DNA from 3 places in the Bradyrhizobium sp. ERR14 genome. Region 2 is predicted to be linked to each of the others. Evidence: predicted binding sites of a transcription regulator. Region 2 holds the regulator's gene; each other region holds the start of a gene.
The links. Region 2 encodes LexA, which represses DNA repair genes until DNA is damaged. Its sites were predicted from a motif close to TGTTCNNNNTGTGTTCNG; they were not measured.

Region 1 (10,179 bases), 110 kb from region 2:
TGGCCTCGCTGTCGGACGTCACCAGCGCGAGCTGCACGTCGTTGTCCGTCAGCGACCGCAGCACGGTCTCGACGCCCGCAAACAGCGAGATCTCGCCAGTTGCCTCCGCCTTCAGCCGCCGCGCATGCCCCGCGATTGCCGGTAGCTTCCACAGCGGCACTTCGAGGCGGCTGAGGATCTCCCGCGTCGAAGCATGCCGCAGCCCCTCGACGTCCTCATCCCGCACGCGGCGAAAGCCGAAGCGGTCGGCGATGTCGTTGACGGTGCGCAGGAACCACGGAAAGCTGTCGGCGAGAGTGCCGTCGAGATCGAAGATGGCGAGGGAGTAGGGCATGTGAGGAAAGGCTCCGGATGTCGCTTCGTCCATCCGGCGATTGAACTAGAATTTCCACACGGTGTCTTCGGTCCAGCCCAACGCAGCGAACTCGGCGGCCCGGAGCGGGGCTTCTCCCTCGGCAAAGAACTCGTCGAGCTGAGGCGGGGCGACGGCTGTCTCGGACAGCATGGCGTGCGCCTGACCGCGATGATGGATCTGATGCTGGAAGAGATGCATCAGGAGCCGGTCGCGGCGCTCGGTTTGCACCTGCGTGTCGCGATTGATCTTCACGATGTCATCGAGTCGTGCGGGCGTCAGCGTATCGCAGATGGCGATCAGCCGCTTGTCGAGCGCAGCTTGAGCGGGCTTCAGCGCGGCAAGGGAAGGGTAGGGCACTTCGTTTTTCCAGGCCGCCGGTCCGACCCAGCCCCCCTCCAGCGCATCGATATAGAAGAGATCGATGACATGGATGTGGTTCAGGGTGCGCTGCAGGCTCGGAAAGAAGCCGGTGCGGTGGGCTTCGAATTCAACCTGGGACAGCGCGGCGCAAGCCGAGAGCAGCCGATGGTTGGCCCAGGCATTGTTGTGGGCGAAGGCGCGATAGGTCTGCACGAGTCCAGCGGACATGTTGGTTCGTCCCGATCGGATAGTGACGGATTACGCTACGCTAATCCGCCCTACAGCGCTGCGGCTTCAATGCAAAGCTGCTACTCCGCCGCCTCGCTCGTGCTCCTTCGCTTCGGCTTCCGTGCCTTCTTCAGCACCGGCTCCAGGAATTTGCCCGTGTAGCTCCGCGGCGCCTTGGCGATGTCTTCCGGCGGGCCCCAGGCGACGATCTCGCCGCCGCCGTCGCCGCCTTCGGGGCCGAGGTCGATGACCCAGTCGGCGGTCTTGATGACTTCGAGATTGTGCTCGATGACGACGACCGTGTTGCCCTGTGCGACCAGCTCGTGCAGCACCTCCAGGAGCTTCTTGACGTCGTGGAAATGCAGGCCGGTGGTCGGCTCGTCCAGGATGTAGAGCGTGCGGCCGGTGGCGCGCTTGGACAGCTCTTTTGCCAATTTGACGCGTTGCGCTTCACCGCCCGAGAGTGTTGTCGCCTGTTGGCCCACGTGAATGTAATCGAGACCGACGCGGTGCAAGGTTTGAAAAGTCTCGCGCACGCGCGGCACCGCCTTGAAGAACTCGGCGGCTTCCTCGACGGTCATGTCGAGCACGTCGGCGATTGACTTGCCCTTGAACAGGACTTCGAGCGTCTCGCGGTTGTAGCGCTTGCCCTTGCAGACGTCGCAGGTGACGTAGACGTCGGGCAGGAAGTGCATCTCGATCTTGATGACGCCGTCGCCCTGGCAGGCCTCGCAGCGGCCGCCCTTGACGTTGAAGGAGAAGCGGCCGGGCTCGTAGCCGCGCGCCTTGGACTCGGGCAGGCCGGCGAACCATTCGCGGATCGGCGTGAAGGCCCCGGTGTAGGTCGCGGGGTTGGAGCGCGGGGTGCGGCCGATCGGCGACTGGTCGATATCGATGATCTTGTCGATGTGCTCGAGGCCCTCGATGCGGTCATGCGGGGCGGCGCCCTCGCTGGCATTGTTCAGCTTGCGGGCGATGGACTTGTACAGCGTGTCGATCAGCAGCGTCGACTTGCCGCCGCCGGACACGCCGGTGACGGCGGTGAACAGGCCGAGCGGAATTTCGGCGGTGACGTTCTTGAGATTGTTGCCGCGCGCGTTGACCACCTTGATGGTGCGGCGGTGGTTCGGCGGGCGCCGCTCCGGCACCTCGACCTCGAGCTCGCCGGTCAGGTACTTGCCGGTCAGCGATTTCGGGTTGCGCATGATCTCGGCGGGCGTGCCTTCGGCAATGATGTTGCCGCCATGCATGCCGGCGCCGGGGCCGATGTCGAGGACGTGGTCGGCGAGCAGAATGGCGTCCTCGTCATGCTCGACCACGATCACGGTGTTGCCGAGGTCGCGCAGCCGCTTGAGGGTGTCGAGCAGGCGCGCGTTGTCGCGCTGGTGCAGGCCGATCGAGGGCTCGTCCAGCACGTAGAGCACACCGGTCAGGCCCGAGCCGATCTGCGAGGCCAGGCGAATGCGCTGGCTCTCGCCGCCGGACAGCGTGCCGGAGGAGCGGGACAGCGTGAGGTAGTTGAGGCCGACGTCGAGCAGGAAGGTGAGACGTTCGCGGATCTCCTTGAGAATGCGGCCGGCGATCTCGTTCTGCTGCGCGTTCAGCGCCCCCGGCACGGTCTCGAACCATGCACCGGCGCCCTTCACCGACAGCTCGGAAATCTCGCCGATATGCTTGCCGCCGATCTTGACGCAGAGCGCCTCGGGCTTGAGCCGAAAGCCCTTGCAGCCCTCGCAGGGCACGTCGTGGAAATACTTCGCCAGCTCCTCACGCGCCCACTCGCTCTCGGTCTCGCGGTAGCGGCGGTTGATGTTGGTGATGACGCCCTCGAACGGCTTCTTGGTGTCGTAGGAGCGCACCCCGTCCTCGTAGGAGAACTTGATCTCGTCCTCGCCGGAGCCGTGGAGGATCGCGTTCTGCGTCTTCTTGGCCAGGTCCTTCCACTTGGTGGTCAGCGTGAACTTGTAGTGCTTGCCGAGTGCGGTCAGCGTCTGCACGTAATAGGGCGACGACGACTTGGCCCAGGGCGCAATCGCGCCCTTGCCGATGGCGAGCTCCTTGTCGGGGATGACGAGGTCCTCGTCGACATGCTGCTCGACGCCGAGGCCGCCGCAGGCCGGACACGCGCCGTAGGGGTTGTTGAACGAGAACAGGCGCGGCTCGACCTCGGGGATGGTGAAGCCGGAGACCGGGCAGGCGAACTTTTCCGAGAACAGGATGCGCTCGGGGCCGCTCTTGTCGTGGATCTTCGCCGTCTTCTTTTTCTCCTCGGCGGGCGCGGCCGCGGGTGCGTCGGCGAACTCGACGACGGCAAGGCCCTCGGCGAGCTTCAGCGCGGTCTCAAAGCTCTCGGCGAGGCGCTGGCCGATGTCGGCGCGCACCACGATGCGGTCGACGACGACGTCGATGTCGTGCGGGAATTTCTTGTCGAGCGTCGGCGCCTCGGCGAGCTCATGGAAAGTGCCGTCGATCTTGACGCGCTGAAAGCCCTTCTTGAGCCATTCGGCGAGCTCCTTGCGGTACTCGCCCTTGCGGCCGCGCACGACCGGCGCGAGCAGATAGAGGCGGGTGCCCTCGGGCAGCGCCAGCACGCGGTCGACCATTTGCGACACGGTCTGGCTCTCGATCGGCAGGCCGGTGGCCGGCGAATAGGGCACGCCGACGCGCGCCCAGAGCAGGCGCATGTAGTCGTAGATCTCGGTCACGGTGCCGACGGTGGAGCGCGGGTTCTTCGACGTCGTCTTCTGCTCGATCGAGATCGCCGGCGACAGGCCGTCGATCTGGTCGACATCAGGCTTCTGCATCATCTCGAGGAACTGGCGCGCATAGGCCGACAGCGATTCGACGTAGCGGCGCTGGCCCTCGGCATAGATCGTGTCGAAGGCGAGAGAGGATTTGCCGGAGCCGGAGAGGCCGGTGAACACCACCAGCTTGTCGCGGGGAATCTCGACGTCGATGTTCTTGAGGTTGTGCTCGCGCGCGCCACGGATAGTAATTGCGCGCAGGCTGGAGCCCGCGTTCTGTTGTTGGCGCTTCGCCTTGATCACTTCATCCATCCGAGTTGCCCTCAAGGAATCCCATGGGTGCGCGACCGCGCCAATAAAAAAGGCGCGCTCGCCCGGAACCGGGATCGGCGCCGATGGGGTTGTCAGCGAACGTAGGAAGAACGGAGACGGATTTCCAGTGGGACTTGCGAATCGTCAACGGAATGTTGGCGCGCTGGCGGCATCTGGCAGCAGGGGCGTTGCGGAACTGCGCGACTAGCGTGCTCGCAAAAACAAAAAGGCCGGCGCGAGGCCGGCCTTTCGTGACGATGGGACGTCGGTAGCGATCAGGACTTCAGATCAATACCGGGCGACCACGGGGCCGCCGAAGGTGTAGTTGAGGCGGACGGTACCCATGTCGACGTCCTGCTTGATCCGGTCGATGCGGTCGTTGACGCCGAGGATCGTGAACGAGTTGTTGCGCTTGCCCATGAACAGGTGGTCGTATTCGATCGCAACAGACCAGTTCGGTGCGAAGCCGAATTCGATGCCGGTGCCGACCGCGCCACCCCAGCGGGTCTCGCTCGCGCTGTCGAGGACGACGCCACCCAGCAGACCGTTATATTTGGCGTGCGTGACGGCCGCGCCACCCTTCACGTACCAGAGCACGTTGTTCCAGGCATAGCCGACTTGGCCGGTGAACAGGCCAATTGCGTCGATCTTGGTCTGGTTGACCAGCGGGCCAAGCACCAAGCTCGTATTCGAGCCCTTCAGGTTGGCCCAGTCGCCCTGAGCTTCGAGACCAAACACCCAATTGGCCGACTGCCAGCGGTAGCCGACCTGGCCGCCGACGACGCCGCCGGTCGCATTGTGACAGCCTTCAGCCGTGTCCGGACCGGCAATGCCGAAGATATTGTTGACGTCCCAGCAGTTGCGGCTCGAGGCGCCGCCGCCGTTGATACCGATGTAGAAACCGCTCCAATTGTACATCGCGATCGGCGCGACCGGAGCCTTGGTGTAGGGGCGGGCCGCCAAATCGGCCGCCGAGGCGGGTGCCAACGCGCTAAGTGCGAACAAGCTGGCCGAAGCCAGCAAAAGCTTCTTCATATCCATTCCCCAGTTCCGTTTCTTTCTGACCTTCCGAAAAGCGGAAGAGCCAGCGGACCTATGACCCGACTAATGTCATTGCTTTACACCATTAAAGCCAAAGGTTGTGTCACCCGGGGGCCACATCTCTGCGAAAACGCGAGCGAGCCGGTTGGCGCGCAAGAAACAAAAAGGCCGGCGCGAGGCCGGCCTTTCGTAACGCGAGGCGTTGAAGTGTAGCTTAGTACTTGGCAACAACCGGGGCGCCGAAGTGATAGTTCACGCCGACCTGCACGGTGTGGAAGTTGAGCGTGCCGGTGGTGACCGGAGCGCCGAGACCGGAGAAGTAGGTCTCGCCGCCGAGGCTGCGATAGAGGTACTCGCCCTTGACCGACCACTGCGGAGCGAAGAACGCCTCGACGCCGGCGCCGACGGTCCAGCCCGAGTGGAACTTGCTGTCGGAGACGGTCACGCCGAGCGCGCTGACGCTGACCTTGTTGTCGATCCAGGCGTAACCACCGGTGCCGTAGAACAGCACGTTGTTGACGGCCCAGCCGATGCGGCCGCGGACGGTGCCGAGCGCGTCGGTCTTGGACGACACGGTGATGCCGAGAGCAGTCGCCGAGGCGCTGACGTCAGCCCAGGAACCATCAGCCTCGATGCCGAACACGACGTTGCCGGCCTGCCAGTTGTAGCCGGCGGTGCCGCCGACGAAGCCACCCTTCATCTTCGGGTCGCCGGAAGCGTTTTCCCAGGCGCCGCCACCGACGATACCGAGATAGAAGCCGGTCCAGTTGTAGACGGCAGCCGCCGGAGCGATCGGAGCCTTGGTGTAGGGGCGGGCTGCGAGGTCGGCCGCCGAAGCGGGCGCAGCGAGAGCGAACAAACAGGCCGAAGCCAACAAAACCTTCTTCATTTTCAACTAATCCCAGTCCCAGTTTCTGTTGTTGCCTTCCTGACCGGAAGGGCAGCGGACTCAACGGCCCAACTAATGCCGTGCTTACACCACTAAAGCCGCAAGTTGTGTCTCCGAAAAGCCACAGCAGTCGAAAAGGTGATGGTTACTGACTTATTGCCCCCCGTTCATGTCGCGCCAAACGAAAAAGGCCGGCGCGAGGCCGGCCTTAGACGTCAATGATGTCAGAGGGATATCAGTACCGCGCGACGCCCTGCGCACCCCAGTTGAAGTGATAATTCACGCCTGCCTTGACCGTGTGGACGGTATCGGTCCACTCGGACCGGTTGGTCACGACGGGGCTGTACTGAATCGTGCTCTTGCCGAAATCGATATAGTTGTATTCGACCTTGGCCGACCAGTTCGGAGCGAACATGTATTCCGCGCCGGCGCCGACGGTCCAACCCCAGCGGGTGTTGTTCTGGATGAAGACGTTTCCGGGGACGCCATCGTAGCGATGCTGAATGTCGCCGACCGCAGCGCCGCCGCTGACGAAGAAGAGAGCGGGGCCGGTCGAGTAGCCGAGACGGCCCTTGATGTCGCCGAAGCCGCGGATTCTCGTGAAATAGGTGTCGCCGAGGCCGGCATTGATCTCGGCCGAACGACCGTTGATGTCAGCCCAATGATAGTCGCCCTCGATGCCGAACACCCAGTTGGCCGCCTGCCAGTTGTAGCCGACCACGCCACCGACAAAGCCGCCGGTGGTGTCGTAGTTCTGACTTCCCGCAAAGAGCGCCGTATTCGGACCGCCAAAGAAGGTTTCGTCGCTGCGGCCCCAGGCACCACCGCCCTGCACACCGAGGTAGAAGCCGGTCCAGGTATAGATCGGAGCGGGGGGCGCGACCGGCGCCTTTGTATAGGGACGCGCTGCGAGATCCGCAGCACCGGCCGGAGCCGAGAGGGTCAGCGCAACCGCGCCGGCGAAGCCAAACAAAATCTTCTTCACTGTAATCTCCCCAGTCGTGTCCGCCTCTCTGAGTTCCCCAAGGCGGACGATCAGGCGCGAGGCCCATTGCATCAATTCCAGGCACGACGATAGCTCGATTCTGCGGCAGAGTCCGTGCCCGGAGTGCAACAGTTGGATGTAATCGACCTACCTCTAACTTAATGAATGTTAAGTAGTTTTTGCCGTTCACGGGAACCCGATTTGGTTCCATCCCGATTGCCATCGCAGCGCCATCTGGATGCCATCGCGTCTCCACATTTGGCGGCGATTTCTGCAGGAACAAATCTGGAACAAATCGCCGGTCGGTGCTATATGTGGGGATAACCTCGGGGGTGATGGGCTGATCAGCCCCTGCAAGCGTATAGGGTCGCCTTAACAGGGCGCAGAGGAACGCGGGCAGCGCGCTCGGCCTTAGGAAATTCAGTGGCATTCGGAGTGGAGAGCGGCGATGGCGGGAAGCGTCAACAAGGTCATTCTGGTTGGAAATCTCGGCAAGGATCCTGAAATCCGCCGCACCCAGGACGGGCGGCCGATCGCGAATCTGAGCATCGCCACCTCCGAGACCTGGCGCGACAAGAACAGCGGCGAGCGCAAGGAAAAGACCGAGTGGCATCGCGTCGTGATCTTCAATGAAGGGCTCTGCAAGGTCGCCGAGCAATACCTGAAGAAGGGCGCGAAGGTTTACATCGAGGGCGCGCTCCAGACCCGCAAATGGACCGACCAGAGCGGCGTCGAGAAGTACTCGACCGAGGTCGTGCTCCAGGGCTTCAATTCGACGCTCACGATGCTCGATGGCCGTGGCGGCGGCGGAGGAGGCGGCAGCTTCGGCGACGAGCCGGGCGGCGATTTCGGCTCCTCCGGTCCAGTCAGCAGCGCGCCGCGCCGTCCCGTCGCCGCCGGCGGCGGTGGCCGCAACAGCGACATGGACGACGACATCCCGTTCTGAGAACGGACCGGACGATCAGGGGGCGCTGCCGGCTGAGCGGCGCCTTCTCATTTCGTGTCAGCAAACCTTACTAATCGGCAGGAAGGGCTCGGGTTTTCCAGGCCCGCTTCATGTTTGGGTTGAACTCGGATTGCCCAGCGCAATCGCGTCGAAGGGCGCGTTGACGCGCGATCGACAGGGGTCCCAGAGGCGATTTCGGAAGGCCTGTTCCCGGTCCCTCCGAGACGCTCCCCTTAAGGCCGTAAGCTATTGGAAAAATAAGCGGAAAAAGCGCTTCCCTGAAGCCTGCGAGGGTGGTTATCAGGGTCTCGATGCGCTATATGATTCCCAGATAAAACCTCACCGGATTTCCCCTTGGCTGACGACGACGACAAGCCCGGCGACCAGCCGGGGCAACCCTCGGATATTCGCCCCGTCTCCATCTTCGAGGAGATGAAGAAGTCCTATCTCGACTACGCCATGAGCGTGATCGTGGCGCGGGCGCTGCCTGATGCCCGCGACGGTCTGAAGCCGGTGCACCGCCGCATCCTGTTCTCGATGAACGAGCAGGGGCACACGCCCGACAAGAAGTACGTCAAATCCGCCCGCGTGGTCGGTGACGTCATCGGTAAGTATCACCCGCACGGCGACCAGTCGATTTACGACGCCATGGTCCGCATGGCGCAGGACTTCTCGATGCGCGTGCCGTTGATCGACGGCCAGGGCAATTTCGGCTCGGTCGACGGCGATCCCCCGGCTGCCTATCGTTACACCGAAGCGCGCCTGACCAAGGCCGCGCTGGCTCTGCTGGCCGACATCGACAAGGACACCGTCGACTTCCAGCCGAACTACGACAACAACGAGACCGAGCCGTCGGTCTTGCCGGCCAAGTTCCCGAACCTTCTCGTCAACGGCGCCGGCGGCATCGCGGTCGGCATGGCGACCAATATCCCGCCGCACAATCTCGGCGAGGTCATCGACGCCTGCGTCGCGCTGATCGACAACCCCGCGCTCACCATCGACGAGCTCATCAACATCGTGCCCGGACCGGATTTCCCGACCGGCGGCGTCATTCTCGGACGGCAGGGCATCCGCTCCGCCTATCACCTCGGCCGCGGCTCGATCGTCATGCGCGGCAAGGTCGCGATCGAGACCATCCGCAAGGAGCGTGAGGCGCTCATCATCACCGAGATTCCCTACCAGGTGAACAAGGCGACGATGGTCGAGCGCATCGCCGAGCTGGTGAAGGAAAAGAAGATCGAGGGCATCGGCGACCTGCGCGATGAATCGGATCGCGAAGGCTACCGCGTCGTCATCGAATTGAAGCGCGACGCCGTGCCGGATGTGGTGCTGAACCAGCTGTACCGTTTCACGCCGCTGCAGACCAGCTTCGGCGTCAACATGGTGGCGCTCGACAGCGGCCGTCCTCGGATCATGCATCTGAAGGACCTGCTCGCGATCTTCGTCGACTTCCGTGAGCGGGTCGTCACGCGGCGCACCAAGTACCTGCTCGCCAAGGCGCGCGACCGCGCCCATATCCTGGTCGGTCTGGCAATCGCGGTGGCCAATATCGACGAGATGATCCGCGTGATCCGGACCTCGCCGGACCCGACCACCGCGCGCGACACGCTGATGTCGCGCGACTGGCCGGCCCGGGACGTCGAGGACATGCTGACCCTGATCGACGATCCTCGTCACCGCATCAGCGCGGACGGCACGATCCGGCTTTCGATGGAGCAGGCGAGGGCCATTCTCGACCTGCGCCTTCAGCGTCTCACCGCACTCGGCCGCGACGAAATCCGCGACGAGCTCGACAAGCTTGCCGGCGAGATCGCCGATTATCTCGACATCCTGCGCTCGCGCGAGCGCGTGCTGGGCATCATCAAGACCGAGCTCGCCGAGGTGAAGGCCGAGTTCGCCACGCCGCGGCGCACCGTCATCATCGAGCAGGAAGGCGAGGTCGAGGACGAGGACCTGATCCAGCGCGAGGACATGGTCGTCACGGTGTCCCACGCCGGCTACGTCAAGCGTGTGCCGCTGTCGGCCTACCGGGCGCAGCGCCGCGGTGGCAAGGGCCGCGCCGGCATGCAGACCCGCGACGAGGATTTCGTCAGCCGCCTGTTCGTGGCCTCCACGCACACGCCGGTGCTGTTCTTCTCCTCGCGCGGCCAGGTTTACAAGGAGAAGGTCTGGCGTCTGCCGATGGCCGCGCCGAACGCGCGCGGCAAGGCGCTGATCAACATCCTGCCGCTGGAGCAGGGCGAGCGCATCACCACCATCATGCCGCTGCCGGAGGACGAATCCACCTGGGGCGAGCTCGACGTGATGTTCGCCACGACA
Region 2 (10,179 bases):
CTATCGCAAGCGCCTTTCGGGCCAGGACATCCACCGGATGCTGCGCTCGAAGATCGAGGCGCTGCCCTACATCGGGGGCGTCAACATCATCGATGCCGAAGGCAATCTGATCAATTCGTCGTCGGCATGGCCGGCTCCGAAGGTGAGCGTTGCCGATCGCGCCTATTTTCGCACATTCAAGGACGATCCCAATTCGCCGGATGTCCTGATCGAGCCGCTGCACAGTCGCATCTCCGGCGCCTGGACCGTCCTGATCGTGCGCAAGATCGTCGGGCCGAACGGCGAGTTTCTTGGCACCGTTGGACGCGGCATCGAGCCCGCCAATTTCGAGAAATTCTTCGCATCCGTCGCGCTCGGCGAAGGTGCGACGATCTCGATGCTGCATCGCGACGGGACGCTGCTCGCCCGCTATCCCCACTCCAGCGAATTGATGGGGCGGAATTTCAAAACTGGTCCGGTGCAGCATCAGAGGGTTTTCGACCTCGATCACTTCGCCGGCCGTTTCACGAGCCCGGTGGACGGAGAAGACCGGCTGATCTCCTCGCGCGCGCTGCCCCATTTCCCGATCCTGATGATGGCCACCACGACGCGCGCCTCCGCCCTGACGGACTGGCGCGAGCAGATCGGCATGCTGATCTCGATCGCCGCCTCTTCCGCACTCGCCATCGCAGGCTTGCTGATCGCGATCGTGCGCAAGCTGCTGGAGCAGCACCGCCTCTCGCGGGAACGGCTGACGCTGGAAAAGCAGCGGCTCGATCGCGCCGTCAACAACATGACGCAGGGACTCTTGCTGTTCGACGCCGAGCAGCGGCTGGTGGTCTGCAACCAGCGCTATCTCGAAATGTACGGATTGTCGGCCGAGATCGTGAAGCCCGGCTCGAGCTTCCACGACATCATCGCCCATCGCAAGGCAACCGGCTCGTTCACGGGCGACATCGACGACTATGTCGTGCGCGTGCTGAAGGGCGTCCATACGCGCAATTCCATGGTGGTCGACACCTCCGACGGCCGCTCGATCCACATCCTCAACGAGCCGCTCACGGACGGCGGCTGGGTGGCGACCCATGAGGACATCACCGAGCGCCGCCGGATCGAGGAGCGCATCACGCACCTCGCCCATTACGACGCGCTGACCGACCTGCCGAACCGCACCATGTTCCACGAGCATCTGCGCGAAGAGCTGGCCGCGGTCGGCAACGACGAACAGATCGCGGTGCATTACATCGACATCGACGAGTTCAAGGGCGTCAACGACGCGCTCGGCCATCTCGTCGGCGACGAGCTGCTGAAATCGATTGCCGCAAGCCTGCGCCGCTGTGCCGGCCCGGCGGATTTCGTGGCGCGGCTCGGCGGCGACGAGTTCGCCATCGTCCAGAGCGCGGTGGCATCGCTCGACCAGGTCAACGAGCTCGTCGCACGGGTCTTCGCCGCCATCCGCGCGCCGTTCGACTGCATGGGCCACCATCTCACCACCGACGCCAGCATTGGCATTGCGCTCGCGCCGGAACACGGCACGGCGCTCGACCAGGTCCTCAAGAACGCGGACATGGCGATGTACGCCGCCAAGTCCGCCGGACGCCGCACCTATCGCTTCTTCGAGCCGGAGATGGATGCCAAGGTCCGCGAGCGCCGGCAGCTCGAGAGCGACCTGCGCCACGCCATCGCCCAAGGGGGGCGCGACGGCGGCCTCGAGGTCTATTACCAGCCCTGCCTCAGCCTGAAGGACGAACGCATCACCGGCTGCGAGGCGTTGGTGCGCTGGCGCCATCCCGCGCGCGGCATGGTCTCGCCGGCGGAGTTCATCCCGATCGCCGAAGATACCGGTCTGATCAACGAGATCGGCGAATGGGTGCTGGCGACCGCCTGCCGGGACGCTGCGAACTGGCCCGACGACATCCGCCTCGCCGTCAACGTCTCGCCGGTGCAGTTCAAGAGCGGCACGCTGGCACTGAAGATCATGGCGGCGCTCGCTGCTTCCAACCTGCCGGCGAGCCGGCTCGAGCTCGAGATCACCGAGGCGGTGCTGATCCGCGACGACGACACGGCGCTGGCGATCCTGCACCAGCTGCGCGCCATCGGCGTGCGCATCGCGCTCGACGATTTCGGCACCGGCTACTCGTCGCTGAGCTATTTGCACCGTTTCCCGTTCGACAAGATCAAGATCGACCGCTGCTTCGTCGACGACATCGCCGGCCCCGACGGCTCGGCCAGCATCGTCCAGGCCGTCGTCAATCTGGCGGCCGCGCGCCGCATGACCACCACGGCCGAGGGCGTCGAGACCGAGGAGCAGCAGCGTCTGCTCCGCGCGCTCGGCTGTTCCGAGATGCAGGGCTATCTGTTCAGCGCCGCGAAGCCCGCCGACAAGGTGCTGGAGCTGTTTGCGCTGCATCGCAGCCGGCTCGCCCAGCGCGGCGGCGCGAAAGCCCGCCGCCGCGAGGCGAGTTAGGTCCGCTGCGGACACACCGCTAAGGTTCCAAACGAAATCGCCCGGGAGCGGTCGTCCACTCCCGGGCGATCGATGTCTGGAGGCCGCCAGACCTAGTTCGGCACTGCAGCCTTCGACGCGGGCTTTGCGGCCACTGCATTCGCGCTCACGCCGTGCAGGAAGTCGTACGCGGCATGCAGGGCCTTGTCGTCCTCCTCCTTCGGCGGAACGTAGGACTGCGATCCGGTCTGCTCGCCGCCCTCGCCGGCTGAGAGATGCCCGCGCATCTGGGACTCCGCCATGGTGTCCATGCGGCCCTTCAGCTCAGGCGGCACGTCCTGCAGGATCTCGATGTCGGGGGCGATGCCCTGGGCCTGGATCGAGCGGCCCGACGGGGTGTAGTAGCGCGCCGTGGTCAGCGCCAGCGCGCCATTGCCGGCACCGAGCGGAATGACCGTCTGCACCGACCCCTTGCCGAACGAGCGCGTGCCGATGATGGTCGCGCGCTTGTGGTCGTGCAGCGCGCCGGCCACGATCTCGGAAGCCGAGGCCGAGCCGCCATTGACCAGGACCACCAGCGGCTTGCCCTTCGTGAGGTCGCCGCCATGCGCAGTGAAGCGCTGGGTCTCTTCTGGACTGCGGCCGCGGGTCGAGACGACCTCGCCGCGCTGGAGGAAGGCGCTCGACACGGACACAGCCTGGTCGAGCAGTCCACCCGGATTGTTGCGCAGGTCCATCACGTAGCCGGTGAGCTTCTCCTGCGGCACCTGCTTGGAGATCGCGGCGATCGCCTTCTTCAGGCCGTCGGTGGTCTGCTCGTTGAACGAGGTGACGCGGATATAACCAATGTCGCCGTTCTCGACGTGGAAGCGCACCGGGCGCACATGGATGATCTCGCGCGTGATCGCGACGTCGAGCGGCGCGTCAGCGCCCTTGCGCACGATGGTGAGCTTGGTCTTGGTATCGACCGGGCCCTTCATCTTGTTGACGGCCTGCTCGAGCGTCATGCCCTGCACGGCCTCGCCGTCGATCTTGCTGATGAGGTCGCCGGACATCAGGCCTGCCTTCGAGGCGGGCGTATCGTCGATCGGCGAAACGACCTTGACGAGGCCGTCTTCCATCGTGACCTCGATGCCGAGGCCGCCGAACTCGCCGGAGGTGGTCTCCTGCATCTCGGTCCAGGCCTTAGCGTTCATGTAGCGCGAATGCGGGTCGAGCGAGGTCACCATGCCCGTGATCGCGCCTTCGATCATCTTGGCGTTGTCGGGCTTCTCGACATAGCTCGCTTTGACGCGCTCGAACACCGTGCCGAACAGGTTGAGCTGGGAATAGGCATTGTCCGCGCTCGCTGCCGCCCGTGCCGCCCATACACCACCGTGCGGGCTGGCGACCAGAAGGGTGAGACACGCTCCGGTGAGCGCGCCCAGAGGGAACAGCAGGGTTTTCCGCATGGATGGGCTTGCCTTTTTGCTTGGCGGTTCGCTTGAGCTTGCTTGGGCTCGTCTCTCGAGACTTGGGAAGCAGACTTGGGAAGCGCCATGCAATTGGCGATCCAATCCACTTCTCACAATACCATTCTGGTTTCTTCAAGGCCGGGATGCACCGCCGACCGGTACACCGCAAAAATCGCTTCGTTCGGGCCTAAACTTTTGGCAACGTTGCAGGACTGGCCCGCCCCCAAAGGTACCTAAAGGGGCAATCGGTGCGCCCGTCCACGCCGCGCAGCCATGCCATTTTAGGATGGTTTTGGAACGCTGGACGGGTTAGGCGATGACACAAGGCTTCAAATTCTCGGGAGGATAACAATGAACGAAGCACCCCGGATCCGGCCGGAACGGAACGTCGAGCTCGGCGCCAGCAACGAGCCGTTCCAAAACCTGCACGAATTCATTCGGAAAGCGCGGGCCAACCTCAACCAGAACGCCTGGGACTACATCGTGGGCGCCGCCGAGACCGAAACCACGATGCGCCGCAACCGCATGGCGCTGGACGAGATCGCCTTCCGCCCGCGCGTGCTGCGCGACGTCCGCAAGGTCGACGGCTCGGTTCAGCAGTTCGGCCGCAGGATGCGCCTGCCGGTGGTGCTCGCCCCCGTCGGCGCGCTCGAGATCTTCGATCCGGATGGCGCGGCGAGCGTCGCGCGCGCTGCCGGCACCTTCGGTGCAGCGCACATGCTTAGCTCGGTGTCCGAGCCCGGCCTGGAGCAGACCGCCGAAGCCGCACCCGATGCGCTGCGGCTCTATCAGCTCTATGTCCGCGGCGACGACGCCTTTGTCGCCGATGTCGTCAGCCGGGCCGAGAAGAGCGCCTATGCCGCCTTCTGCCTGACCGTCGATACCGCCCATTACAGCCGTCGTGAGCGTGACATCGCCAAGCGCTACGTTCGCGAAAGCCGCCTGCGTGCCACCGGCGGCGATTTCCAGAAGGGCCTGGAGTGGCGGACCGTGAAGATGATCAAGGACAAGTTCAGGATTCCGCTGATCCTGAAGGGCATCGCCACCGCCGAGGACGCCCTGATCGCGATCGATCACGGCGTCGAATGGATCTACGTCTCCAACCATGGCGGCCGCCAGCTCGACCACGGCCGCGGCGCCATGCATGTGTTGCCCGAGATCGTCGAGGCCGTGAAGGGCCGCGCCAAGATCATGGTCGACGGCGGTGTCTGTCGCGGCACCGACATCGTCAAGGCGATCGCGGCGGGCGCGGACATGGTCGGGATCGGCCGGCTGCAATGCTGGGCGCTAGCGGCGGCTGGCGAGGCCGGCGTCGCGCGGATGCTGGAGCTGCTGGAGGACGAAGTGCTGCGCTGCCTCGGCCTTTTGGGCGCCACGTCATTTGCCGAGGTCGACAAATCCTGCCTGCATCCGGCGACCGCCACCAACGCGCCGAGCGTCTTCAGCGCATTCCCGCTATTCGACCACGATCCCTATCGATACTGAGTGAAAGGATGCAAGTGAACTCGCTTTCTCCCGGCAGCGCGGATGCGCTTCTGTTCGATCTCGGGCGCGTGGTGCTCGACATCGACTTCTCCAAGGCGATCGCCTGCTGGGCGGGACATGCCGGCTGCCAGCCCGAGGCCATCGTCGCGCGCTATGTGCGTGATGAGGCTTACCGGCTGCACGAGGTCGGCAAGATCAGCGACGAGGACTATTTCGCCTCGCTGCGTGCTTCGCTCGGCATCGGCATTTCGGACGCCCAGTTCCTGGAAGGCTGGAACGCGATCTTCGCCGGCGAGATGCCTGACATCGCCGAGCTGCTGCCGCGCGCGGCGAAGCAGATGCCGCTCTACGCCTTCTCCAACACCAACCGGCCGCATGTCGACTATTTCTCGAAGGAATACGGCGAACTGCTCGGCCATTTCCGCGCGCTATATCTGTCGTCCAGCATCGGCCTGCGCAAACCGGATGCGGAAGCCTTCGACCATGTCGTCGCCGCCATCGGCGTGCCCGCAGGACGTATCGTTTTCTTCGACGATCTCGCCGAGAATGTTGAAGGCGCGCGGTCGCGCGGACTGACAGCGGTGCATGTGACGTCGCCGCGCGACGTCGGGAACGCCTTGACGGCATTGGGCATCTGACGATCTCCGCGCAGCGGGAGACGCCAACGTCGCACAAGTCTTCCGGAACCAATTTTTGCCCAAAATGAGGAACCAGAGCGCTTTGTGTATTTTTGTACGGAGTTCCGGGAACGGAATGGCCCCTTACGGACTCTTGAGTCCGTTGGGACTTCTACACCGGACTTATGCACGTGCTGGGCAAAACCTATCTCACCAAGCAAGCCTCTCTCCTGCTCGAATTCGCAAGAACCACCTCGGATTCGGACCTTTCCGCCAAGCTGATCAGCAAGGCCGCCGACCTGAAATCCCAGGCCGATCCGCTGCCCGACAAGGATCAAGGGCCGAAGGCTCCCGACGTCGCGCTGGACGCCGGGCCGGACCGGCCGAGCGGGAGTTGAGCGATGCTGGCCGTGGCGCTCGTCATTCTCGTCCTCGCCATGGCCACCCTCCTGCCGATCGGTCTCGTTCTCTGGATCATGCCACGCCAAGCCTGAGCCTGCCTTCCATTCTGGGCCGGATGCGGCAGGATAAATCCTGCCCGCTCCGCCATTTTGCCTCTGCCCCCGCGCTCGGCTAGAAGACTGTCGGAACATTTCATCCGAACGTGCCGAGCAGGAGTTTCGCCGTGGCCTTGATGCCGGTTTCCGACGCCCTTGCTACGGTGCTGGCGGGTGCAGAGCCGCTGCCTGCAGAGATGGTTTCACTCGACGAAGCCTACCATCGCGTGCTCGCGCAGGACGTCGCTGCGCGGCGCACCCAGCCGCCCCAGGCGATGTCGGCGATGGACGGCTATGCCGTGCGCGCGGCCGATGCGGCAACAATGGATTCCAGGCTGACGATGATCGGTGAGGTCGCAGCGGGCCGTCCGTTCACGGGAAAGGTCGGCGCCGGCGAAGCCGTACGGATCTTCACCGGCGGCGTCGTTCCGGACGGCGCGGATGCGGTCGTGATCCAGGAGGACACGATCGCCGAAGGCAAGCACATAACGATCAAGGAAGCCGCGATCGTGGGTCGGCACATCCGCCCCGCCGGCGTCGATTTCCGCGAGGGCGACGTTCTCCTGCGCAAGGGAACCCGTCTGACGGAGCGCGATCTCGCCCTCGCCGCCGGAATGAACCACCCGCAACTCGCCGTTTGCCGCCGTCCGAAGGTCGCGATTCTCGCCACCGGCGACGAACTGGTGATGCCGGGCTCAACGCCCGGGCACGGCCAGATCGTCTATTCCAACGGCTATGCCCTGCACGCGCTCGCCCGCAGCGAAGGCGCCGAGACCATCGACCTCGGTGTCGCCGCCGATACGCTGGAGGCCACCACCGCCGGCATCCGCCGCGCGCGTGAAAGCGGCGCCGACATCCTGGTCACGACCGGAGGCGCATCGGTCGGCGACCACGATCTGGTCCAGCAGGCGCTCAAGGACGAAGGCATCGCGATGGCGTTCTGGAAGATCGCGATGCGGCCCGGCAAGCCGATGATGCACGGGCGGTTAGGGGCGATGGGCGTCATCGGCCTGCCCGGCAATCCCGTGTCGTCCTACGTCTGCGCCTTCCTGTTCATGGTGCCGCTGATTCGCGCGCTATCAGGCCGTTCCGTGATTCATCATCATCGCGAGCGCGTCGTGCTGGGCCGCGATCTCGGCGCCAACGACCAGCGCGAGGATTATCTGCGCGCGCGCCTGGAAAAGCGCGACGATGGCGCGCTCGTCGCCCTTCCCGTCAGCCATCAGGACTCCTCTCTGCTTGCGAATCTTGCTGCAGCACAGGTACTTCTCGTGCGCGCACCGTTTGCGCTGAAGGCCGAGGCCGGCAGCCCCTGCGAGGTGCTGCGGCTCCCCGTCTGAACTGCGCCGCCACACGCATTCCGTGAGTTTCGTTCTGTTCACGGTAAATTAAGCAGTTGCGGAACACATATCGAACATATAGTGTCCGTTCATGATTTGTTTCGAGATGTAGCCGCTTATCGCTGAACTCATCGTCTCGGAATCGAACGACATCAACCGGGGGACTTTGTTCGAGATGTTAACGCGCAAACAATACGAGCTTCTGCGGTTCATCAGCGAGCGCTTGAAGGAAAGCGGCGTGCCGCCGTCCTTCGACGAGATGAAGGATGCGCTCGACCTGCGCTCGAAGTCAGGCATCCATCGCCTGATCACCGCGCTCGAGGAGCGCGGCTTCATCCGCCGCCTGCCCAACCGCGCCCGGGCCATTGAAGTGATCAAGCTGCCGGAGCTCCAGGCTGCCGCCGGCAACCGACGCGGCTTCACGCCAAGCGTCATCGAGGGCAATCTCGGCAAGCTACGCGCGAGCTCCAGCCCGTCCGCGGACGAGGGCGAGCGACCCGTTGCGGTGCCCGTGATGGGCCGCATCGCGGCCGGTACTCCGATCGAGGCTTTGCAGACCCGCAGCCACACGATCAGCGTGCCGCCCGACATGCTCGGCTCCGGCGAGCATTACGCGCTCGAAGTGCGCGGTGATTCCATGGTCGAGGCCGGCATCCTCGACGGCGACATGGCGCTGATCCAGCGCAACGAGAGCGCCGATACCGGCGACATCGTGGTGGCACTGATCGACGACGAGGAAGCCACGCTCAAGCGCTTCCGCCGCCGCGGCGCCTCGATCGCGCTGGAGCCCGCCAATGCCGCTTATGAGGTGCGCATCCTGCCGCCGAACCGCGTGAAGATTCAGGGCAAGCTGATCGGGCTTTACCGCAAGTACTGATACCGGAAGTACTCGATACTGAAGTCTTTAGCGCCTCGCGCGCGCCTTCGATCGGCCTCGCCGATCAGAGATTGGAGCGGATAACGGTCCGCTCCGGCTGGATAGTCTTTCTGGTATCGCACAGATTGTCCGGCCCCTCCTCCTTTCGCGACATCCTCGGCAGGCCGCGCGACGCAACATCGCTTCGCGGCCTTTCGAGTTCGAGGGGGGACGGCCCAAATGCGCAGCTCGTTTGAGTGCAGCCGCAGCAACGCTGATCGCATCACCAGCATCGCGTTGCCGCGCAATCGCATCACTCCGCCGGTCGTTGACACGCGCGGTTGTCGAGACGCGGCTGCCAAATGCACGGAAGCCGACTTTGTTCCTAACAAATTCGGAAAAGATGGAAAAGATAATGTGATCGGGGCTCGCGGATCCCAGCCGCAGATTTGCCTACAACCGAGCAGACCGTCACGTGCTTCCACTCTGGTAGGGGCCTGCGCCTCCGAAAGAGGTGCGGGTCGCTATCTCTGCATTGAGGAGCACCCGATGTGTGACTACAGCCTGCATGCCGTCGCGACGCGCCCCGCAGAAGTCGGCGAGACGATCGTTACGACAACATTCCGCGGCACCTCGACGCGCGGCTTCGCCTCCGAAGCCGATCTCTCCGTCGCGGTCTGCCTGCTGCCGGGGACGGAGCTCGCCTTCGCCGACGACGTCCGTTACGACAACCGCTGGATCTGGACGCGCACCGTCAACTCCCGCGTCGGCAAGTTCGGCAAGATCGATCCGCACATTCCCGATCGCCATCATGACGCGATCGAATTCCCGGACGGCAAATCCGTGCTGGTGACGCAACTGGTCGAAGGCCAGCGCGCAACCGTGCTGCAACTGCCGGTGACCCAGCCGATCGGCGAGCGCGAGCACAAGCCGCAGATCATCGCCGACAGTCGCCCGACGGTCACACGACTGCCGATCGGCTGACGCCCTCCGCCCGATAAGCCGAGGGCCAGGATTGAAATGCCGTCGCCGGCCGAGGCCGGCGAGCCCGGTGGGTTTTTGTTTCATGAAATTCGATCGGCGAGCGCCGCCGCCTCGCCTCGTCGCCGCACGAAGTTTGAGCCGTGCTGCCTGAATTTTGAACGTCCGCTCCGCAGCCAAATGACCGATGCTGTCGTGGTTTGAGGCGGCGGACACGCTCGATGAAAACCTTCATTCGCGTCGTTGAACTCTGGGTGCCTGACCGGACGCGCATGCGGCTGGAATTCGGCGGCGGCCTCTACGATGAAGGGCTGTCCGCGTTCAAGGCCGTCAGCGAAGAGCTGCACTTCGGATATGACGAGGGGCTTCCAGGCAAGGCCTGGGCCTGCGGCCATCCCGTCATCCTCACGAAATTCGCCAACTCCTATTTCAAGCGGATCGATCAGGCCGTCGCGGCCGGCCTCACCTGCGGCGTGGCGGTGCCGGTGTTCGCAGGCGAATTCCTGCAAGCCGTGATGGTGCTG
Region 3 (10,179 bases), on a different contig from region 2:
GATGCCGTCGAGCTGCGGCATCTGGATGTCCATCAGCACGAGATCATAGGGCGTGCCGGCCGATGAAGCGGCGAGCCAGGACTCCAGCGCGGCCTCGCCGTGCACGGCGATGACGACGCGATGGCCGAGCTTCGTCAGCAGCGAGCGCATCAACAGCGCGTTGATCTCGTTGTCCTCGGCGACGAGGATCGACAGGCCTTTGGTCGCTGCTTTGGCCGGTGTCGCGCCGGCAGCTTCCGCCGGTGGTTCCGGCGCCAGATCGGGCGAGGCCACCTCCGGCGTCATCGCAAGGCGCGCGGCGAGCGAGGCCGCCCGCAGCGGCTTCACCAGAAAACCGGTGAAGGCCGGCGACAGCTTTTCGTGACGCGAGCTGGAGGTCAGCAGCACGAGGCGCTGCAGCGCATGCGCGCGGGCCAGTTCGCCCAGCTGGTCGGCCGCGGCAGGGCCGATCGCACGATCGATCAGCACCGCGTGCCATGAGCGTTCCGGCAGCAGCGCTTCGGCGACCGCGGCATCCGCAACCATGCAGGTCTGGCCACCCCAGCGCTCGAGGCGCCGCGCGATCAGCGAGGCCTCGATGCCGTCGGCGACGAGGAGCATCGACTTGCCGGTGAGGTCGGGGCTCGGAAAGGCCGTCTGTCCCGCACTGGCTTGCGAGGGCGGAAGCGGCACCGCGATCTCGAAGGTCGAGCCTTTGCCCGGCTCGCTTGCGAGCGTGATCCGGCCGCCCATGCGCTTGACGATGCGTTCGCTGATGGCAAGGCCAAGCCCGGTGCCGCCATAGGTGCGGGCGACGCGCTCGTCGGCCTGCTCGAATTCGCGGAAGATGCGCTGCTGCGCCTCCGGCGCAATGCCGATACCGGAGTCGCGGACCAGGAAGCTGATCTCGTTCGGCCAGATACCGGGCTCGACGATCAGCGCGACGCCACCGCTCCCGGTGAACTTGATGGCGTTGCCGGCGAGATTGAGCAGCACCTGGCGCAGCCGCGCCGCATCGCCGACCACCTCCAGCGGCAGGCGCTCGTCGACATAGGCGGCGATCTCCAGCGTCTTGGCCTGCGCGCGGGGCGCGAGCAGCTCGGTGATCTCCTCGACCAGGGTCGAGAGCGCGAAGGGACGCTGCTCCAGATCAAGCTTGCCGGCCTCGATCTTGGAATAGTCGAGCAGTTCCTCGATCAGCGCCATCAAGGCTTCGCCCGAGGTTTTCACCGCTTTGGCATAGGTCGCCTGCTCCGGGGTCAGATTGGTGTCGAGCAGGAGGCCGCCCATGCCGATGATGCCGTTCAGGGGGGTGCGGATTTCGTGCGAGGCCATCGCGAGGAAGCGCGATTTCGCGCGGTTGGCAGCGTCGGCCTGGTCGCGCGCGTCGGACAGAGCGCGTTCGGTCTCGGTGCGGTCGGTGACGTCGCGTCCCACGCTCTGCAATTCGGCGGGCTGTCCGGCATCGAGGCGGACATAGCCTTCGCGCCAGGCGATCCAGCGCGCGCCGAGCGGGGTTGCGATCTTCTGGTCGTGGATGCGTGTGCCGCTGCTTTCGCGGGCGCTGTCGCCCTGCTCCAGCACGTCGAAATCGAAACGCGTGCCGACCAGCGCGCTGCGCGCTTGTCCCGCGAGCGCGCAATAGGCTTCGTTGGCAAAGGTGATACGGCCATCGGTAGCGCGCAGCACGATGAGGTCGCCCTGTTGCTCGAACAGGCTGCGGGCGCGTTCTTCCGCTTCCTTCAGCTCCCAATTGCGGTCGATCAGCGCCTCGTTGTGGGCGGCGAGGGTGCGCAGCCGCTTGTTCACGAAACGCAGGCGCATGCTCAGCGTCGCAAGGCCGAGGCAGGCGAGCGCGAACAGGAAGCTCGCGCCGATCGCAAAGGTGTGGGGATCGTAGCCGGAGCTTTCGGACCGGCTGCCGGACACGAAACCATAGGCGCCGCCGAACGTCGCCGAGAAGATCATGAAAGAGCGGATCGCGAAGGCGATGCGGGGATGCTGTCGCCTGAAACGGCGCATGCGCACCTTGATCCGGAACGTCCGACCCATCGCACCGACCCCGACTCTTTCTCGAATCCCGCCACCCGCCGTCTGCGACGATGTCGCGCCGACCTTGCGAACAGCTTGAGGCTTTGGCGCTGCCTCCAAACAGGACTAACGAGGTGTTAACGCCTCACAGCCTGATCTCGGCGCGCTTCAGAGCGAGGCGGCCTGGAGCGGGAGCGGGCGATGGCCGCCATGGGCGCCGACGATCAGCGCCGCGGCCTCGCGCTGCGAGAACGACTTCGAGCGCACATAGATGCGGTAATCCGCCGGCCCTTCGGTGGAGAGATAGATCACCTGGCCGCCATCGACGGGCTGAGCGGCAATCGAGACCCGGCGCGTCGAGGGATTGGCCTGACAGGAATCCGGCTCGGAACCGAGACCGTCGTCGACCACGGCGAAGTCCGCAGTATCGGCATCGTCGGTGATCTGAACCCGCACCGTGGCCCGGGCGGGATCTTCGGTGAAGGCGACATGGACGGCGGCCGTCCAGAACAGGGAGGTGAGCTCGACCGAGGTTTCGCCGAGGGCGATGCAGGGATTCGAGACCGAACCGATCTCCGCGCGGGCGAACACCGCAGCCGCCAACAAGGGAACAACCGAGGCCAGGAACTTGAAACGCAACATGACACTCTACTCGCCGGGGCCCGGGGAACTCGTAATTGAAACTTAGCGGGCCTTATGGTTTGCAGAGCGTAAAGGAAACTCGTTACCGCCGGGTTGATGCGCGGAATGATCAAGCCATCTGCCGCACATCCTCCGCGAGTGCGCGGTAGGACAAGGCTTCGGCAAGATGCAGCCGGCCGATCTTGTCGGCGCGATCGAGGTCGGCCAGCGTGCGCGCCACCCGCAGCACGCGGTGATAGCCGCGCGCCGACAGCCGCATGGTCTCGGCGGCGTCGTGCAGCAACTTCTGGCCCTGCGCGTCCGGCTTTGCGATCTCCTCCAGCACGGAGGCTGGGGCCTCGGCATTGGTCCGAACCTTGGGCAGGCCGGCATCGGCATAACGCGCGAGCTGAATGTCGCGCGCCGCGGCCACGCGGGCGGCGACCTCGGCGGAGCCTTCCGCCGGCGGTGGCAGGATCAGATCCGCCGCGGTCACGGCCGGCACTTCGATGCGCAGGTCGATGCGGTCCATCAGCGGGCCGGAGATGCGCGCCTGATAGTCGCCGGTGCAGCGGTCGACGCGGCCGCGCTTGCAGGCATAGCCCGGCTCGAACGCGTTGCCGCAGCGGCACGGATTCATCGCCGCGACCAGCATGAAGCGGGCAGGGTAGGTGACGCGGTGATTGGCGCGCGACACCGCGACTTCGCCGTTCTCCAGCGGCTGCCGCAGTGAATCCAGCACGCGCGGATCGAACTCCGGCAATTCGTCGAGGAACAGCACGCCCTGATGCGCCAGCGAGATCTCGCCGGGTTTTGCACGCGTGCCGCCGCCGGTGAGCGCGGCCATGCTGGCGGAATGATGCGGCGAGCGGAACGGCCGCCGCGCGGTCAGCGCGCCGCCCTCGATCTCGCCGGCGACGGAGGCGATCATCGAGACCTCGAGCAGTTCGCTCGGTGACAGCGGCGGCAGGATCGAGGGCAGGCGCGCCGCCAGCATCGACTTGCCGGCGCCGGGCGCGCCGATCATGAGCAGATGATGCCCGCCGGCGGCGGCGATCTCCAGCGCGCGCTTGGCGCTTTCCTGACCCTTGATGTCGCGCAGGTCGAGCGTCGAGGCGGCGGGCTCATGCACCTTCGGTGATGGCCGCGACAGCACCTGCGTGCCCTTGAAGTGGTTGGCGATCTGGATCAACGAGCTTGCCGCGATGATCTGGATGTTCGGGCTCGCCCACGCCGCTTCGGAGCCGCACGAGACCGGGCAGATCAGCCCTTCCTCGCGCATATTGGCGCCGAACGCGGCGGGAAGAACGCCGGCCACGGGCGCGATCGAGCCGTCGAGGCCGAGCTCGCCGAGCACGGTGAAGCCGGTCAGCGCATCCGGCGGGATCGCGCCGATCGCCGCCATCAGGCCGAGTGCGATCGGCAGGTCGTAATGACTGCCTTCCTTCGGCAGGTCGGCCGGCGCCAGATTGACGATGATCCGCCGCGCCGGCAGCGCCAGGCCGGAGGCGATCAGCGCCGAGCGCACCCGCTCGCGCGCCTCCGACACCGCCTTGTCCGGCAGGCCGACGATCGCGAAGGCCGGCAGGCCCGGCGCGACCTGCACCTGCACGTCGACCGCACGGGCCTCGATCCCCTCAAAGGCGACGGTGGAAACCCGTTGAACCATGCTCAAACCAGCCTGCCCCTCTCGCACAATTAGGGGTAGCAGAGGCGGGCGGTTTCCGCAAGAACAATACGGGAACGATCTGGGACGGGGAGCAAGCCCTAACCAAACGTAAACACCACGCCGACACTAAGCCTCGAATGCCACCCTCTGTCCTCAGCACATTCCAACGAATGTCCGCTACTCCTAAGGCTGCGGGATGGGCCGTGGTCTAACGGGTGAACAATTCAAATGCTTGCAAATCGCCGGAGAAGCGAACGTCGGGTATGCAGCCGGCTCGCCAAGATCCATTTTGGCGCGGGCTCGCTGCCGCGGGACTGCACGATCACCGATATTTCGGATGGCGGCGTGAAAGTGGTGGCGGAATTCCTGGAAGTGCCGCCGCAATTCACCATCATCTTCGCACCCGATTATTCCCGCCAGTGCCGCCTGCGCTGGCGCATCGGCTGCGAATTCGGTGCCGAGTTCACCGACTAAAGCGCGACGCGATGAGGATGAATCGCATCGCGCTTTAGGTTATTGTTCAAGCATGATCTTTTCGGAAAACCGCTGCGCACTTTTCCGGATCATGCTTTGAGATCTCCCAAGCCGCGTCCTTAACGGGAATTTAGCGTTAATCGGTAAGCATCTCTGATCAGTTGCCGAGTGATCAGAGTATGTCCAAGCGTTCGTCCCTCGCCTCTCCCCCGGCGAGATTGCTGCTTCCCGCACTTCTGGTGCTCGCCTTGGGTGGCTGCCAGACCGCCGGCATCGAGGATGTGACCGGCGCGCTCGGTGTCAGATCGGAAACGGCCGTCAAGGCCGATGCCAAGCCGGAAATGGATGCGTTGCGCGAGCGCTATCGCGCCAAGCCCAGTGATCCCAACATTGCGCTCGCCTACGGCAAGGCGCTGCGCGAGTCCGGCCAGCGCGCGCAGGCGGTTGCGGTCATGGAGCAGGCGGTGCTCGCCCATCCCAGCAACAAGGCGCTGCTCGCCGGCTATGGCCGCGCGCTCGCCGACAGCGGCAATTTCCAGCAGGCCTTCGACGTCCTCAGCCGCGCGCATACGCCCGAGGATCCGGACTGGCGCATCCTGTCGGCGCAGGGTGCCGCGCTCGATCAGCTTGGCCGCAACGAGGAGGCGCAGCAATATTATGCCGCGGCGTTGAAGATCGTGCCGGACGAGCCGACCGTGCTGTCCAATCTCGGCCTGTCCTATATGCTGCAAAACAATTTGCCGAAGGCCGAACAGGTGCTCGGCCGCGCTTATCAGCGCAATCAGAACGATGCGCGGGTCCGCGCCAATCTCGCGCTCGTGCTGGGATTGCAGGGCCGCGAGGCCGAGGCCGAAATCCTCGTGAAGGCCGATTTGCCGCCGGACCAGGCCACGGCCAAGGTCGCGGCGCTGCGGCAGCTGCTGGCGAAGAAGCAGCAGCGGGCGGACAAGTAATCCGCCCCTCCTGGTGTACGCTTACGACGCCTTGCGATGCGGCGCCGAGTTGCGGCTTGACTTGCCCTTCAGCTTCTTCAGCAGCGGTCCGAGCAGCGAGCGCTTCGGCTTCTTCACCTCGCCGCGCCCGGCGAGGCGGTTCGCCATGTTCTGGAACAGCTCGGTGGTGCGGTGGCTCTTGGAGACCTCCGCGATCATCTGGCCGTTATTGGCTGCGGTGGAGAACAGTTTCGAATCGAACGGGATCACCGCGATCGGCTGGCTTTCCATCGTCTTGGCGAACGCCTTGACCTCGATCTCCGCGCGCTTGTGCATGCCGACCTGGTTGAGGCAGTACAACGGCGGCCGGTCGTTCGGCCGCGCCGCCTTCAGCACGCTCAGCATGTTCTTGGTGTTGCGCAAATTGGCGAGATCGGGCTCGGCCACGATGACGATGTCGTCGGCGTTCACCAGTGCGCGCCGCGTCCAGCCGGACCATTGGTGGGGAACGTCGAGCACGATGCAGGGCGTGGTCATGCGCAGCGTGTCGAACACGGCGTCGAAAGCTTCGGCGCCGAAATCATAGACGCGGTCGAGGGTGGCAGGCGCCGCGAGCAGGCTGAGGCGCTCGGTGCATTTGGAGAGCAGGCGCTCCATCAGCGCCGTGTCCGGCCGGTCCTGCGACAGCACCGCGTTGGCGATGCCCTGCACGGGGTCCTGGTTGTAGTCGAGGCCCGCGGTGCCAAAGGCGAGGTCGAGGTCGATCACGACGGAATCGAGCGCGAGGTCACGCGCGATGGTCCAGGCCACATTGTGCGCGACCGTGGAGGCGCCGACGCCGCCCTTGGCGCCGACCACCGCGATGACCCGGCCGGTGATGATGGCCTCGGAGGCCGAGAACAGGCTGCAGATCGAGCGGACGACATCGAGGGTTTCAACCGGTCCCACCACATAGTCGTTGACGCCGCGGCGCACCAGCTCGCGATAGGGTGCGGTGTAGTTGGGATTGCCGATCACGACCACGCGGGTGCCGGGGTCGCAGACGCCGGCGAGGTCGTCCAGTCCCTCGAGAATGTCGCGCGTACCGTCGGATTCGATCACGATCACGTTCGGCGTCGGCATCGATTCATAGACTTCGATCGCCGCGGCAAGGCCACCGTCCTTGGCGGTGAGGTGCGCCTTGGCGAGCCGGCGGTCCTGCCCTGCCGCGGTCACCGCGGCGAGCGTCTTCTCGGTCTCGCAAAAAGCCTGCACCGAGATGCGGGGAACCGGCGCAATGTGTTCCTCGGGGTGCTGCGGATCGTCCGCTTCTTCGTTGTGAATGCCCGTCATTTGCCTGTGTCGCTGAGCTTGGCCTTGTCGGCCTCGGAATTGAGAGTCGAGATCGCAGTGCCCTTGCGATAGCGATCAAAGGCGATGTCGCGCCGCGCGGTATAGGCCGGCGTCTCGGATCGCGGCTGCTCCAGGTCGGCCGGATTGTCGATCATCGCGGCGAGATTGCGCTGGCTGGCGCAGCCCAGATTGAAGTAGGGCCGGTTCTCGTTGTAGCCGGGATCGAGGATGTTAGGGCCGAGGTCTTCCGGCCACAGCCCGCAAGGGCCGGCGACCGCGGCGATCTTCGAATAGCTCAGACGGATGGTGGGCAGCAGCCCGGGATCCTCAGGGCGATAGGGGTGCTGGACGATGGCACGCGACGGCACGCCGCCGGATGCGAGCACGGAACGGATTTCCCGATAGGTCGCAGCCGCCGCGCGCGAATTCGCGCTGTCGACGGGAACGTCGACGACGACGGAGCCGGTGCCTTCTCGCACCCAGTCCCGGGCGATGCCCGCGACGTCCGAATGCTGTGCGGCCGACAGGCCACCCCTCGCCTTGCCGACGAAGATCACGATCGACTTCTTGCCTTCCTGCACCGCGATCGGGTGGCGCTGGCGATAGTCGGTCGGCACCGTCTGGGTGACGATCTCGCCGGTGGTGTTGCAGGCGCCCAGCATGACGGAGAGTCCCGTCAGTGCCAGCGCGACGCCCAGATTGCGACGTCGATCGGCTATCGTCTTCGTCATCGCTTCATCCCCTCTTGCCCCAAATCCCGCCCCGTTCCCCAGCCGTCCGTTCGTCTCAGTCGATGATGAAGCCGAAATCGCCGGGCGCGCCGGCGATCGGATCGACGCGACGCGCGATGCCATAGAGGCGGTTCATGCGGCCGAGCAGCGCGGTCTGCGCGTCCGAGGCCGGGGCGAAGCCGTCGTCGGGCCGCGCCAATTCCTTCTGGGCAACCGCGCGCACCACATAGGGCGTCACGATCACCATCAGCTCGGTCTCGTTGTTGACGAAGTCCTGGCTGCGGAACAGCGCGCCGATGATCGGCACCTGGTCGACGCCGGGCAGGCCGTTGATCGCCTGCTTGGTCTGTTGCTGGATCAGGCCGGCCATCGCCATCGAGCCGCCGGAGGGAATCTCCAGCGTCGTCTCGGCGCGGCGGGTCTGGATCGAGGGGATGGTGATCGAGTTGCTCGAGGTCGAGGACACCGCCTGCGTCAACGTGATCGAATTCGTATTCGACAGCTCCGAGACCTCGGTCATCACGCGCAGGCTGATGCGGCCTTCGCTGAGCACGACCGGGGTGAAGTTCAGGGAGATGCCGAACTTCTTGTAGGTGACCTGGGTGGTGCAGACGTGGGTGACCGGATCGCAGGAATAGCCTGCCGGAATCGGGAATTCGCCGCCGGCAATGAAGGTGGCGGATTCGCCTGAGATCGCGGTCAGGCTCGGTTCGGCGAGCGTGCGCATGACGCCGGCGCTTTCCATCGCGCGCATGGTGGCGCTGACGGTGGCGACGCCCTTGGCGAGGCCGGCAACGCCGAGCCCGTTGCTGCCGACGATCGGTCCGCCCGAGACCGAGAACGGGTTGGAATTGTTGAAATTCACCACCGCGGTGCCGGCGTTCAGGCTGGCGCTGAGATCGACGCCGAGCTGCTTGACGATGTCGCGGCGCACTTCGCCGACGACGACCTTGAGCATCACCTGGTCGCGGCCGCGCACGACGATGCTGTTGACGACCTTGTCCGAGCCGCCGACCAGCTTTGCGGCGACCTCGCCGGCCTGCTGGGCCTCGACCGGGCTCGACACCGATCCGGTCAGCATCACGCTGTCGCCGACGCCTTCGATCTGGACGCCCGGCAGCGACTGGCGCAGGGCCGCGCGCATGCCGTTGAGGTCGCGCTTCACTGCGATGTCATAGGAGGCGACCTGCTGGCCGTCGGCGGTGAAGAACACGACGTTGGTCTGGCCGACCTGACCGCCGATGATATAGGCGCGCTGGGCCGAGCGGATCACTGCATTGGCGATCTTGGGATCGGCCACCAGCACGTCCTTGACCTCGCGCGGCAGGTCGATGACGACGGATTTGCCGACGCCAAGAGAGAGAAAACGCGTCTTCGCCGGTGCGATGGTCGCGACCGACGACACGCCGAAATCCGGTGCCTGCATCGGCGCCTGGTCGCCGACCGGCGCATCCATCGCGCTGACGAGGTCGGGGGCTGCGAGCAGCCCCAGCATCAGCATCGTCCCCGTCCAGAACGAGCGCGTGCGCTTCCCCCGAAGGCGCACGCCCGTCCGATCATCCCCGTAGTTCATGCTATCCCCATCATCACTTCTGTGACGTCAATTGCCGTGCCTGCACCCCGTAGCGGATCACGTTCACGCCGCCCGCGCGCTTGATCCCCTGGTCCTCAGGCGTGCCGTCGACTGCGTTGGCATCGACGATGCTCCGCAGCGCGAGTTGGAGCGTGCCGCCCTGGCGCGCGGCTGCGAGCACTGCGACCTGATCGGGCCGGAGCTCGAGCGTGACGGTCTTGCCGACGACGGCGTTCTGGCCGTCCTTCTCCTTCGGCGCCTGGTCGATCGCGAGCACGCGGATATTCGTCAGGATGACCTCGGACAGGACGAGATCGTTGCCGCCGGTCGGACCGTTATTGTTGGCGCCGTCGGGGTTCTTCAGGCGGCGGGTCAGGACGATGTCGACGCGGTCATTTGGAAGGATGAAGCCGCCAGCGGCGGTCTCGGCTGAAATCTCGGTGGAAACGGCGCGCATCCCGGCGGGCAGGATCGCGGCCATGAAGCCGGAGCCGTCGGCCTTGACCAGCTTCTGCTCGCGGATCGGCTCGCCCTGCATCAGGGGGACGCGGGCGATCGAGCCGGCGATCTGGGTCTGCGCCTCGGGCCTGCTGTCGCGGCGGATGAAGGCGCTGCTCGCGGTCGCTGCCGGCCAGGCCTGCCATTGCAGGTCCTCGGGCTTCACGGCCTGGCCGAGCCCGATGTCGGACTTGGCGACGAGGACCTCGACGGTCGGCAGCTTCTCGGCGGCGGGCAGAACGGGTGCGGGCTTGTTGTCGAAGCCGCTCGCCAGATACGCCGCGACGCCGCCGGCGCCCAGCGCGATGACGAGAACGACAATGCGTGCGGTATTCATAC

Region 1: uvrA (excinuclease ABC subunit UvrA) is a predicted target of LexA. The motif match lies at 4,095-4,112, and genes of this name have one in related genera.
Region 3: GGD62_RS11925 (YifB family Mg chelatase-like AAA ATPase) is a predicted target of LexA. The motif match lies at 4,360-4,377, and genes of this name have one in related genera.

The regions. Positions count from the first base shown of each region.
Region 1 covers NZ_JACIHD010000001.1:920,673-930,851, reverse strand. Annotated here, with positions in the region: gene GGD62_RS04625 (HAD family hydrolase) at 1-334, opposite strand, end outside; gene GGD62_RS04620 (DinB family protein) at 380-943, opposite strand; gene uvrA (excinuclease ABC subunit UvrA) at 1,024-3,999, opposite strand; gene GGD62_RS04610 (outer membrane protein) at 4,288-5,034, opposite strand; gene GGD62_RS04605 (outer membrane protein) at 5,255-5,929, opposite strand; gene GGD62_RS04600 (outer membrane protein) at 6,165-6,914, opposite strand; gene GGD62_RS04595 (single-stranded DNA-binding protein) at 7,363-7,860, shown strand; gene gyrA (DNA gyrase subunit A) at 8,215-10,179, shown strand, end outside.
Region 2 covers NZ_JACIHD010000001.1:1,033,900-1,044,078, forward strand. Annotated here, with positions in the region: gene GGD62_RS05125 (EAL domain-containing protein) at 1-2,446, shown strand, start outside; gene GGD62_RS05130 (S41 family peptidase) at 2,539-3,876, opposite strand; gene GGD62_RS05135 (alpha-hydroxy acid oxidase) at 4,231-5,364, shown strand; gene GGD62_RS05140 (HAD family phosphatase) at 5,373-6,002, shown strand; gene GGD62_RS05145 (hypothetical protein) at 6,173-6,379, shown strand; gene glp (gephyrin-like molybdotransferase Glp) at 6,607-7,818, shown strand; gene lexA (transcriptional repressor LexA) at 7,994-8,695, shown strand; gene GGD62_RS05160 (hypothetical protein) at 9,224-9,658, shown strand; gene GGD62_RS05165 (GAF domain-containing protein) at 9,877-10,179, shown strand, end outside.
Region 3 covers NZ_JACIHD010000003.1:448,568-458,746, reverse strand. Annotated here, with positions in the region: gene GGD62_RS11935 (PAS domain-containing hybrid sensor histidine kinase/response regulator) at 1-2,031, opposite strand, end outside; gene GGD62_RS11930 (hypothetical protein) at 2,179-2,652, opposite strand; gene GGD62_RS11925 (YifB family Mg chelatase-like AAA ATPase) at 2,762-4,300, opposite strand; gene GGD62_RS11920 (PilZ domain-containing protein) at 4,529-4,774, shown strand; gene GGD62_RS11915 (tetratricopeptide repeat protein) at 4,954-5,727, shown strand; gene GGD62_RS11910 (AAA family ATPase) at 5,749-7,038, opposite strand; gene GGD62_RS11905 (CpaD family pilus assembly protein) at 7,035-7,769, opposite strand; gene GGD62_RS11900 (type II and III secretion system protein family protein) at 7,825-9,342, opposite strand; gene cpaB (Flp pilus assembly protein CpaB) at 9,356-10,177, opposite strand.